DNA from 3 places in the Streptococcus thermophilus genome. Region 1 is predicted to be linked to each of the others. Evidence: predicted binding sites of a transcription regulator. Region 1 holds the regulator's gene; each other region holds the start of a gene.
The links. Region 1 encodes CtsR, which represses protease genes until heat stress. Its sites were predicted from a motif close to TTGGTCAAAAAAGGTCAAANA; they were not measured.

Region 1 (4,293 bases):
TTACTTCGAGAAAAAGGTATGGCTAAAGCAGCTAAGAAAGCTGACCGTATTGCAGCTGAAGGTTTGACAGGTGTTTACGTTAGCGGTAACGTTGCAGCAGTTGTTGAAGTTAACGCTGAAACTGACTTCGTTGCGAAAAACGCTCAATTCGTTGAGTTGGTAAACGAAACAGCTAAAGTGATTGCTGAAGGTAAACCAGCTAACAATGAAGAAGCACTTGCATTGACTATGCCTTCAGGTGAAACTCTTGAAGCTGCATACGTAACTGCTACAGCTACTATCGGTGAAAAAATCTCATTACGTCGTTTTGCAGTTGTTGAGAAAACCGATGCACAACACTTCGGAGCTTACCAACACAACGGTGGACGTATCGGTGTTGTTTCAGTTATCGAAGGTGGAGATGAAGCTATTGCAAAACAAATCTCAATGCACATCGCAGCGATGAAACCAACTGTTCTTTCATACTCTGAATTGGACGAACAATTTGTTAAAGATGAATTGGCACAACTTAACCATGCTATCGATCAAGATAACGAAAGCCGTGCAATGGTTAATAAACCAGCTCTTCCACACCTTAAATATGGATCTAAAGCTCAATTGACTGATGAAGTTATCGCTCAAGCTGAAGAAGATATCAAAGCTGAGTTGGCTGCTGAAGGTAAACCAGAAAAAATCTGGGATAAAATCATCCCAGGTAAAATGGACCGCTTCATTCTTGACAACACTAAAGTTGACCAAGCGTACACTCTTCTTGCCCAAGTTTACATCATGGACGACAGCAAAACAGTTGAAGCTTACCTTGAATCAGTAAATGCTTCAGTAGTAGAATTCGTTCGCTTTGAAGTTGGTGAAGGTATTGAAAAAGCATCTAACGACTTTGAATCAGAAGTTGCAGCCACAATGGCAGCAGCTCTTAACAACTAATTCTAGTTGCTAGATAAAAAGAAAAGAAGTTACGTGAATCAATCGTAACTTCTTTTTTGTTGTAATTAGAAAACATCTGAGCATTTCTCCAGATGTCTAAACATTTCTATTAATGAGCAAGAGTGTCTACTCCAAATAGAAGGGAGAGAGTTCCCATAATGATACCTGCGAGGATAACTCCGAGCATAACAGCTAGAACACTGCGCTTAAAGTCCCAGTCTAGGATAGATGCTGCAAGCGTACCAGTCCAAGCTCCTGTTCCTGGAAGTGGAATTCCTACAAAGAGCAGAAGGGCCCAGAAGATACCCTTGTCTCCAGCAGCTTTTTCAAGCTTTTGACCCCCACTATGGCCTTTTTTTAGACACCAGGTAAAGAAACCACCGATAAGAGGTTTGTCAGCACCCCACTTGAGAACACGGCGGGCGAAGAAGAAAATAATTGGAACTGGAAGCATGTTCCCAATCACACAAAGGACAAGGGCCTGCCACCAAGGAATACCTGAGGCGATAGCAACAGGAACTGCTCCGCGGAGTTCAACAAGGGGAATCATAGAGATTAAGAATGCAATGATGTATTTCATGAGTAACCTTTCATAAGGAAATGGAATAAGAGATAAAATTCAAGGAATGTGAGTTTTATCGTGGTGTTCAGGATATTTCAGTAAAAAAATTGAGAAACCTACTATTTTTAGTCTTATCTATTGTATCTTATATGTTCTCCAATGACAACTTTAAAAAGCTTTTCGAGAGTATAGTTTCCCATGTGCTAACATTTTTGGTATAATAATAGTCAGTTATAGTCAAATTAGACTGGAGGAATTAAGATGGCAAGAAATACATCAGATAGTATAGAAGAATATATTAAAGAATTGCTGGGCCAGTCTGGAACTGCTGAGATTCAACGCTCGAACTTAGCAGATGCTTTTCAAGTAGTACCAAGTCAGATTAACTATGTTATCAAGACTCGTTTTACAGAGAGTCGTGGGTATATTGTTGAGAGCAAACGTGGTGGTGGCGGCTATATTCGCATTGTCAAAGTTAGATTCTCCGACAAACACCATATGATTAATGATTTGCTGCAAAATTTGGCAGATCAGCTCAGCGAACAAGTCTTTACAGACCTCATTCAGTTGCTTTTTGATGAAAAGATTATCACTGAGCGTGAGGGAAATTTGATTTTAGCGACTGCTAGTGATGATGTTTTAGGCGAAGATGCGGCTATCATTCGTTCGCGTATTCTACGCTCGCTATTACTTAGATTGGATAGAGAAGGGAATTAGATGACGATATATTCAAGAAAAATGCAGGCCATTTTCCATCGTGCTCAGCTTGAAGCGGAGCGTTTTGAAAGTCCTTTCTTGGAGACTTGGCATGTGCTTCTGGCTATGGTTGAGGTTCCGGGATCTGTAGCCTACTTAACATTTACTGATTTTGAGGACCGTATTCATTCGGAAGAGATTGAGACAGCTGCTGTATTGGCTATGGAGAAGAGGCCAAAAGACTTGTCGAAATCAGATATTATCGATTTACGTGCACAGTCACCTGCGCTAGAGGCTATGTTGCAAGAGGCGCAAGGAATCGCTAGTGTGACTGGTGCTGTAGAGGTGGGGTCTGAACATGTATTGATGGCCTTCCTTCTTCATAAGGATTTAATGGTTTGTCGCCTCCTTGAAGTGGCTGGTTTTCAATATAAAGATGATAGCGATAAACCTCGCATCATAGATTTACGACGTTCTTTGGAGCGTAATGCTGGTCTTAGCAAGCAAGATTTGAAGGCAATTCACGATCTTCGTAAACCTAAGAAATCAAAAGCATCTGCGAATTTTGCCAATATGATGCAACCTCCTCAATCATCTACTGGTGAACTGGCAGATTATACCAAAGACTTAACTGCATTAGCGGAGTCAGGAAATCTTGATCCCGTTATTGGACGCGATGAAGAAATTTCACGCATGATTCAGGTTTTGAGTCGTAAAACGAAGAATAATCCTGTCTTGGTAGGTGAAGCTGGTGTCGGTAAGACAGCACTTGCTCTTGGTTTAGCGCAACGTATTGCTTCAGGCGAAGTACCATTTGAATTGGCTGATATGCGTATCTTAGAGCTTGACATGATGAGCGTTGTTGCAGGGACACGTTTCCGTGGTGATTTCGAAGAGCGTATGAATCAGATCATTGATGAGATTGAAGCTGATGGGAAAATCATTCTCTTTATTGACGAACTACATACGATTATTGGATCTGGTTCAGGTATTGATAGTACCTTGGATGCGGCTAATATTTTGAAACCGGCCCTTGCGCGCGGGACACTTCACATGGTTGGAGCAACCACGCAAGCTGAATACCAAAAGCATATTGAGAAAGATGCAGCTTTATCCCGTCGTTTTGCTAAAATTACAATTGAAGAACCAAGTGTATCTGAAGCAATCGATATTTTAAACGGTTTGCGTTCGTCTTATGAAGACTATCATCGTGTGACTATTACGGACGCGGCAGTTGAGACGGCAGTCAAGGCAGCGCATCGCTATTTGACGAGTAAGAATTTGCCTGATTCGGCAATTGACCTTTTAGATGAAGCGAGTGCAACTGTTCAAGTTCGTATCAAAAAAGAGGCCAAACGTGAGATAACGCCTTTGGATGAAGCACTTATATCTGGGGATATTAGGGCTGCTGTTAAACAGTATAAGGCTAACCAAAAGGCAAAATTTCCTAAACCTACTTTGGTAGATGCGGATCAGATTATGCAAACTCTTAGTCGTTTATCAGGTATCCCTGTTGAGAAGATGACGCAGACTGACAGCAAGCGTTACCTAAATCTTGAATCAGAACTCCACAAACGTGTTATTGGTCAAGATGAGGCGGTTTCGGCTATCAGCCGTGCTATTCGTCGTAATCAGTCAGGTATTCGTACTGGAAAACGTCCTATTGGCTCCTTCATGTTCCTTGGACCTACTGGTGTTGGTAAGACAGAATTGGCCAAGGCTTTGGCGGAAGTTCTCTTTGATGATGAATCAGCTTTGCTTCGCTTTGATATGTCGGAGTATATGGAAAAATTTGCGGCTAGTCGCCTTAATGGTGCTCCTCCAGGGTATGTCGGATATGATGAGGGTGGAGAGTTGACAGAGAAAGTTCGAAATAAGCCCTACTCAGTTCTTCTCTTTGACGAGATTGAGAAAGCTCATCCAGATATCTTCAACGTTCTCTTACAGGTTTTGGATGACGGTGTTTTAACAGATAGCCGTGGTCGTAAGGTTGATTTTTCAAACACTATCATCATTATGACCTCAAATTTGGGAGCTACAGCTCTTCGTGATGATAAAACTGTTGGTTTTGGTGTTCAAACTATTTCTCATAATCACCAAGCCATGCAAGC
Region 2 (4,293 bases), 520 kb from region 1:
TAGCTGTTTCAAGAGAAGTACGGAAAAATTCATCAATATCTTGCTTTTGGGCTAGGAAGTTAAGTAGTTCTGTGGTAAACTGAGTCATAGGAATAAATCTCTTTCTAGTAATGTTTTGCAACTCTACTATAACGGATTTATTCCTTTTTGTGTTTACACAACTTATTTTACACTACCGAATTCCTCACCTAAATTTAATTTTCCATAATATTATATATATACATATACGTTGTCAATATTTTCTTAAAAATATAATGTATTTTTAACTATTCATATCATAAGATTATTATAATTTCATATCATTTTAAAATTAAGAATAAACATGGAAGTCATAGCAATACCCAAAACAAGATTTTCCGCTGTGCTAAAGGTGAGAGAAACCATATTGCTTATCTCACTCGGAAGATTTGAGACTTAGGCTCAAATCTTAGGAATGGAATTCCGTTAGAAAGTCGCTTCCGTCCGTAGCACCCAAGGAAAGTCTTAAATAAAAAAGAAAAAAGCAGAGATGTCTACTAACATCTCTGCTTCATTAATCGGATTAGGAGTTCCTATGCTTTTTATTTAGCATCTTTTTCTTTTTTTTCTTTGATAACTAAGACACCATCTTCCATATCAGCTTCTAGGTGTTTAGCATCAAGGTTATCCAAGTGGAAGTCTGTGACTTTGTCACGGATTTGTTGTTCAACCACACGACGGAGTGGACGAGCACCCATAACTTCATCATAGCCTTCTTCTGTCATATAGGCTTTAGCAGCTTCGCTAACTGCCAAGTCAATGCCTTTCTTAGAAAGAGTCTTGTTAACTTCATTCAACATAAGATCGACAATCTTAGAAAGGTCCTCCTTATCTAAGTGTGAGAACTCAATAATTGCGTCGAAACGGTTAAGGAATTCAGGACGGAAGTAAGGTTTCAAACGATCCATGAGTTCTGGTTTATCAGCATCTTCTGTCAAGTTAGATTCGTAACCAAAGCCAGCGTTTGAAGTTGCGATAATGACTGTGTTCTTGAAGTTTACAGTATTACCTTGACCATCAGTCAAACGGCCATCATCCAAAACTTGGAGGAGAAGGGTGATAACTTGAGGGTCTGCCTTTTCAATTTCATCAAGAAGGATGATTGAATAAGGGTTACGACGAACACGTTCTGTCAAGGTATTACTATTATCATCATAACCAACATAACCAGCTGTTGTACCAATCAATTTAGAAACGGCTGTGCGGTCGCTGTATTCTGACATGTCCAAACGGATGATAGCATCTTTGGTACCGAACAAATCAAGGGCCAATTGTTTAGCCAACTCAGTTTTACCAACACCAGTAGGTCCTACAAAGAGGAAGCTACCGATTGGACGGTTACCTTCGTCAAATCCTGCACGATTACGACGAATGGAACGTGCCACTGCTTCAACGGCCTTATCTTGACCAATAACCTTAGCTTGCAAACGGTTACCCATATCTTTCAAACGTTCGATATCCGTTGCACCCATTTGAGATACTGGAATACCAGTCATACGTTCTACGGATTCAGCCACATCGTTTACAGTCGCAGTCACCTTGCGATCTTTTGCATGGTTAGCAATTTCCTTTTCAAGTTTTTCAATACGAATCTTAGAATTTAGAGCTGCTTCGTAATCTTCTTTAGCAACTGCAGCTTCTTGTTTAGCTTTTTCTTCTTCGATTTCACGTTCAACAGCATTGACATCAGTTACTGGATGTTGTGCTGCCAAGTGAGCTGCTGTCATGTCCAAAAGGTCAATAGCCTTATCTGGCAAGCTACGTTGTGGAATGTATTGTACTGAAAAATCAACCGCTGCTTTCAAGACATCATCTGGCAAGATAACATTGTGGTGTTTTTCATAAAGATCACGAATACCTTGAAGAATCTTGAAGGTATCTTCAGGAGAAGGAGCATTGACCTTAACTTCGTTGAAACGACGAGCAAGGGCAGGATTCTTCAAGATAGTGTTACGGTATTCATCTTGAGTTGTTGCACCAATCACTGTTATTTCACCACGTGAAAGAGCAGGTTTCAAGATATCAGCCAGACCTTTAGAACCTTGACCATCGCCAGTGCTTCCGGCACCAAGAATTTGATGAATTTCATCGAAGAAGAGGATAATGTTTCCAGCTTCTTTGACTTCATTTATCAAGTTTTGAATGTTTTCTTCAAAGCTACCACGGTATTGAGTACCAGCTTCAAGTGCAGAAATATCAATTGAGATGATTTCTTTGTCCTTGATAGCAGCTGGGACATCACCATTAACGATGGCTTGTGCCAAACCTTCAACTACAGCTGTTTTACCAACCCCAGCATCACCGACAAGGACTGGGTTATTCTTAGTACGACGAGCCAAGATTTCGCTAGTTTCTTGGATTTCTTTGTTACGTCCGATAACAGGATCCAATTTACCTTCACGAGCTTCTTGAGTCAAGTTACGACCAATTTTAGCAAGAATACCATCTTGTTTAGGTCCGTTACCCTGTTGTTGCGTTGGGTTCACTGCTTCACCTTGATTACCAGGCAATTTACCTGTTTGACGGTAAATTGCAAATTCTTCAGGTGACACTTCACGACCGTTAATCATGTAGCGACGGCTTTCTGAACGGAAACCACCCATGTTACCCATCAATTGATTGAAAAGATCATCCATATTATTAAAGTTGTTGTTCATATAATCACCTCATACTGTGTTTTCTTGTGATTTTTTAAGTGTTATTTTTTAGTTAATGTGTAAAAATTGACTTTTACTGACCAAAACCCTAAAAATTTTCAGAGCCTCAACTACTCTTCTAATAATTTTCGGTTTTGCTCTTGGTAGAAGGCTGAGAACTTTCACAGTCTTGAATTAATTTAATTATCATTCAGCATAAGAGCCACCTTCTTTCTGTGAATCTCTCAAAATAGCTAACTTACAAGTTTCTTTCTGAAATATGCTTGTAGCTTAAGGAAACTCTTTTCCTTAAGCTTTATCATATACCTTTCATATGCTTGGGTCAAGAATTTAGCTTTGACTTTTACTGAACTTTTTAATGAAAATTTAAGCAGACAAGCTGCAATCTTTTCATATCGGTATATGGACTGTTTTGACAGCCTTCATAAGGATTTCATTTCCTTATGTTTATATTGTACAACATTGGTCAGTATTGGTCAATGTATTTTTGACTTTTTTGACCTTTATTGTAATTTTTTTGCAGGTAAGCTATAATTACCTTTTTACAAGTATTTAAGCTAGTCCTGCAATCTTATAAGGAAGCTAAATCCTTATGGAATCATAATACACCATTAGTCAGCAAAGGTCGATAGTTTTGTTTGATCTTATTTGACCTTTTGGAAAATAATTTACAGAAAGTAAAAAAGCCTACCAGAGGTAGACCTTTTATAAAACTATTTTACTCTAATCGGTATGCGTCCGAAGTTTTGTTCAGAAAGTTCGGGGTTGCCTAATTGATAAATATTATCCGCTTGTTGTGTAAGTATATCCCAAGGTTCTCGTCCAATCCGAACCACTGTATCCACAAACTTCTTCACAGATTTGAGATGAGACTGCCCTTTTTGAGAAAATCCAAGCACATGAATAGATTTAGGCAAAGAATTATCCACAGCTCCGACTAGGATATAGGTCAAAATACGACGTACCCGTGCTTTTGTATAGCGTTTGGTTGCTACCTTATCCACCAGTTCTTCAACAGAAGAAACCTCACGAATAGCAGCTTTTAAACGACTGGCAATCTCTTCATTCACCTGGAAAACACTGGTCAAATCAGGGTTTGTAAGAATCTGATAAACCAGCAATTGGAAATAATTATCCCAAGAGACCTGTGGAGAAGTTTGAAAAAGTTTGCTATTGGGCATGAACTTATCCACAAAATCACTATCTTCTTTGTGGAGACGTAGACTGGTCGCCGAGGCGAAAGATACTTCCTTGTCTAAGGAATGATAGCCAGCCCCTTGTCTCTGGATAGGATTCAACGTAATGCCCTTACCCGCACAAGCTTTGGCATAGGCTAATCCTAGGATATGGTTGGGTGTATTGCCAGTAAAATCCACACCAGCAAACTTTTCCCACATTTTTTGCGTCTTTTGTGGATAAGACAAGTCACTCGGTAAACTTTCCACAAAGGCTTCCATTTCCTCTGACTTTTCAGAATAGACATCTGCTATAGTCTGATAGTCTAGGACTTCTTCCGTGCCAAAAGTAAGACTATCAATTCCCAGTCGAGACAAGATATCGACAGCCCCAGATGCAAAATAATCGGCAGACTGGACTGCCGTAAAGAAGGGCAACTCAA
Region 3 (4,293 bases), 310 kb from region 1:
TTGGTTAGAGGAATTGAAGACAGTTCTTGAAACTAATATTGACCTTTTAACTAAGGAACTTAGTGAAAAGACTAATATCGAAGTTATGAAACCTGAGGGCACTTATTTGGTCTGGCTTGATTTTTCAGCCTATGATCAAGATCACAATGAACTTGGACGTTTGCTTAAAGAAGAAGCGAAGGTAGTGCTAAATAACGGTATTACTTTTGGTTCCGAAGGAGAAAAACATTTCCGATTTAACGTAGCTACGCCAACTAAAGTTGTTGCTGAAGGTGTGAAACGTTTGGTTTCTGTCTTTGGAAAATAAGAAAAGTGATACAAATGGCATCACTTTAAATTTGAGGCAGACTCTTCTTTTGAGACTTTACTTAGACGATATCAGATGTCTGAGACCGTCTTCGAAGTTCCAGTAAATCCAACAGGTGGAAACCATTCTACTGATGATAAGACTTCTAAATCAGCAGATAATAATCAGCCATCACCTGATAAAGAAGATAAAGCAGAAACACCGACGAATACAGGTTTTCCAGTTCATAGACCGCTCAGCTAATGATAATAATTCATCAGATGATTATCAGGTAGAGGTTCCTGTGAAACTTTCAACAGAGGGTTCTGTCGGTGACCGTCGTCAAGTATCTCAAGCTACAGAGATTGCGACAACAGTACCAGAAGCTATTGTTTCAATTGGACCATCTATTCCAGTGAATGCTATTGAAGAAAAGGTAGTTACTGATACAGAAACTCCAAAATCAGCTAAGTCTGATGAGAGAAGTAAAGACAACCACATTAAAGTTGCTGTCAACTGTCAATCTTGGCAGCTATCTTTGCGGCTATTGGTAGCTCGGCACTTCTTGGCTATGGTTTAGTAACAGGTAAGATTCATCTGTCTAAAAAATAAAATTGGATCCTTTCCAAAAACGTTTGCAAGTAAAGCAAGCGTTTTTCTTGTGTTTTTGATATAATAGAGTGAATATAAAGCAAAGGAAGAAACTATTATGGGTAAATTTCAAGTTATTTCACATCCATTGATTCAACATAAACTCTCAATCTTACGTCGTGAGGATACGTCTACCAAGGACTTCCGTGAGTTGGTTAATGAAATCGCTATGCTTATGGGTTATGAAGTATCACGTGATCTTCCTCTTGAAGAGGTTGAAATTCAAACACCAATTATAAAAACAGTTCAAAAACAACTTTCTGGTAAAAAATTGGCAATTGTTCCAATCCTTCGTGCGGGTATTGGTATGGTAGATGGTTTCCTTAGCCTCGTACCTGCAGCAAAAGTTGGTCATATTGGTATGTACCGTGATGAAGAAACACTTGAGCCAGTTGAGTACTTGGTTAAATTGCCAGAAGATATTGATCAACGTCAGATTTTTGTAATGGACCCAATGCTTGCAACTGGTGGTTCAGCAATTTTGGCGGTGGATTCACTTAAAAAACGTGGAGCAGCTAATATCAAGTTTGTATGTTTAGTTGCCGCACCAGAAGGTGTAAAAAAATTGCAAGATGCTCACCCAGATATTGATATATACACAGCATCTTTGGATGAGAGACTTAATGAGAATGGCTATATTGTTCCAGGTCTTGGAGATGCAGGTGACCGTCTGTTTGGTACAAAATAAGTTGAAAAGGGAAATTTTCCCTTTTTTGCTTAATTAGCACTCTTTTTAAATGAGTGCTAAGGAATATACTTTTTATTTGACCTAATTTGACTAAAATCATATAATAACATCAAGACAATATTAAAAGGAGAATTCATATGATTCCGGTAGTTATTGAACAAACATCACGTGGTGAACGTTCTTATGACATTTACTCACGTTTGCTCAAGGATCGTATTATCATGTTAACAGGTCCTATAGAAGATAATATGGCAAACTCAATTATCGCTCAACTCTTGTTCTTGGATGCTCAAGACCATACAAAAGATATCTATCTGTATGTTAATACACCTGGTGGGTCAGTTTCAGCAGGCCTTGCCATTGTTGATACAATGAACTTCATCAAGTCTGATGTTCAAACCATCGTTATGGGGATGGCAGCATCAATGGGTACAATTATCGCTTCAAGCGGTACCAAAGGTAAACGTTTCATGTTGCCAAATGCAGAATACATGATTCACCAACCAATGGGTGGTACTGGTGGTGGTACTCAACAAACAGATATGGCTATCGCTGCTGAACACTTGCTCAAGACTCGTAATAACTTGGAGCAAATCTTGGCTGATAATTCTGGTCAGCCAATTGAAAAGGTTCATGTCGATGCTGAACGTGATAATTGGATGAGTGCCCAAGAAACACTTGAATATGGCTTCATTGATGAAATCATGACCAACAACCAATTAAAATAAGTCTAGCTTATCTAAGATAAAAGTCAGATGCTAATCGGTTTATATAAGAACCGTTTCATCTGACTTTTTGTGTTACAATAGGAAACATGTTAATAATCAATGAGGAGCTACTTGCTATTGATCAAGCAATAGACAGTCTTGTTTTACATTTTTTAAGATTGCCAGAAGTAGAGAATTACCGTTTAAAACAGCAGAGATTCAAAAATGCCAGAGAACTTCAAGAGCTACTCTTGGAATTTCAGGAATTAAAGGAAAGTTATGATAAAGCTAAGGGGTATGAGGCTTTTAGAGCAGATGTGAGAGACTTGAAACATCAGGTTTTACGAATGAAGCGCCAAATTGATCTAAACGAGGTGGTTATAGGCTATCGTCAGGCGGAGTTCGATTTGCAGATAATACTAGCTTCACTTGGAGAGGAGGTTGCTCAAGCTATCTCAAATCAGATTTTCATTGATACTGGCCTACCTCTTGCCCCTCATAAACCTCATCATAAAAAGGGTGGCACTAACATAAAGGAGGAGATGAGTCGTGATTAAGCGCCAAGGTATTATTGTTTATTTATACTATAATAGAGACTTACGTAAAATTGCCAAGTTTGGCGATGTTGTCTACCATTCTTATAAGATGCGTTATGTGCACCTTTATGTAGATCAAGACAGGGTTGAGGACATCTTGACAGAGCTTGAAGGAATGAAGGCAGTCAAAAAAGTTCTCCCTTCTTATTATTCTGATATTGATATGGATTTTGTAGGTAGTCTGGAACGTTACGACACCTCGGTCCCTGAACATTTAAAAAACTTTTCTCTTTAGCTAGGAGAAAAGTTTTTTTCTTAACTTAAACGTTAGTTTAAAAGCAATGTAATCGATTACCAGGGATAGAACATAGTTGTATATGATTGACAATTTTCTGATAATTCTGTAACCTATAAGGTAGACTTTTTTAAGAAAATATTAAGGAGAAATCTTATGTATAAAAAGATCACACTTATTGTGCTAGCCTTTTTTGCCTCCATTTTTTTGGTTGCCTGTGGCAAGTCACCTGATGTGACTGCTAATGCCAAAGGTACTAAGATTGGGGATACAATCAAAATTGGTGTTAACATGGAGTTGACAGGTGCTGTTGCGGCCTATGGTAAGTCAGAGCAGAATGGTATTAAGTTGGCTGTTGATGAAATTAACAAAGCAGGTGGCGTTGACGGCAAAAAGATAGAGCTCGTCACAAAAGATAATAAATCTGAAAATGCTGAGGCTTCAACATCTTCAACGAACTTGGCTATTCAGAGTAATGTAAATGCTATCGTTGGTCCATCGACATCAGGAGCTGTTGCTGCTGCTAGCCTCGTGTCACAAAAAACAGGGGTTCCTTTGATAACACCTTCTGGTACACAGGATGACCTTACGGTAGATGCTAACGGAGTTAAGAAATTTGTTTTTCGTACAACCTTTAAAGATAGCTACCAAGGTGAAGTTTTGGCGGCTTATTCTTACAATAATTTGAATGCTAAGAAAGTAGTTCTCTACTATGATAATGCTTCGGATTATGCCAAGGGAATTGCGGATGAATTCAAGCGTAAATATAAAGGTCAAATCGTTACTGAAGCTACCTTTGCTTCAGGTGACAAGGACTATCAGTCAGCTTTGACTAAATTTAAAGACCTAGATTATGATGCGGTTGTAATGCCTGGTTACTATACTGAGACTGGTATTATTACAAAACAAGCACGTGACCTTGGAATTGATAAACCAATTTTAGGACCTGACGGATTCAGTGATGAGAAATTTACTGAGCTTGCAGGTAAAAAGAATGCTTCAAATGTCTACTATGTATCAGGATATTCAACAAATGTTGCTCTTTCTGACAAGGCATCTGGTTTCATTAAAGCATATGAGAAAGCTTACAAAATTGAACCAAATATGTTTGCGGCTCTAGCCTACGATTC

Region 2: the regulator CtsR is predicted to act here: its motif matches at 2,739-2,759, upstream of E3C75_RS10690 (ATP-dependent Clp protease ATP-binding subunit).
Region 3: the regulator CtsR is predicted to act here: its motif matches at 1,699-1,719, upstream of E3C75_RS04065 (ATP-dependent Clp protease proteolytic subunit).

The regions. Positions count from the first base shown of each region.
Region 1 is NZ_CP038020.1:454,529-458,821, forward strand. Features, by position in the region: gene tsf (translation elongation factor Ts) at 1-924, shown strand, start outside; gene E3C75_RS02495 (COG2426 family protein) at 1,034-1,504, opposite strand; gene E3C75_RS02500 (CtsR family transcriptional regulator) at 1,748-2,203, shown strand; gene E3C75_RS02505 (ATP-dependent Clp protease ATP-binding subunit) at 2,204-4,293, shown strand, end outside.
Region 2 is NZ_CP038020.1:2,040,163-2,044,455, forward strand. Features, by position in the region: gene E3C75_RS10685 (IS256-like element IS1191 family transposase) at 1-88, opposite strand, end outside; gene E3C75_RS10690 (ATP-dependent Clp protease ATP-binding subunit) at 561-2,675, opposite strand; gene E3C75_RS10695 (nucleotidyltransferase) at 3,389-4,293, opposite strand, start outside.
Region 3 is NZ_CP038020.1:764,898-769,190, forward strand. Features, by position in the region: gene E3C75_RS04045 (MalY/PatB family protein) at 1-307, shown strand, start outside; gene E3C75_RS04050 (levansucrase) at 383-550, shown strand; gene E3C75_RS04055 (hypothetical protein) at 591-866, shown strand; gene upp (uracil phosphoribosyltransferase) at 996-1,625, shown strand; gene E3C75_RS04065 (ATP-dependent Clp protease proteolytic subunit) at 1,763-2,353, shown strand; gene E3C75_RS04070 (YlbF/YmcA family competence regulator) at 2,440-2,889, shown strand; gene E3C75_RS04075 (YlbG family protein) at 2,882-3,163, shown strand; gene E3C75_RS04080 (ABC transporter substrate-binding protein) at 3,320-4,293, shown strand, end outside.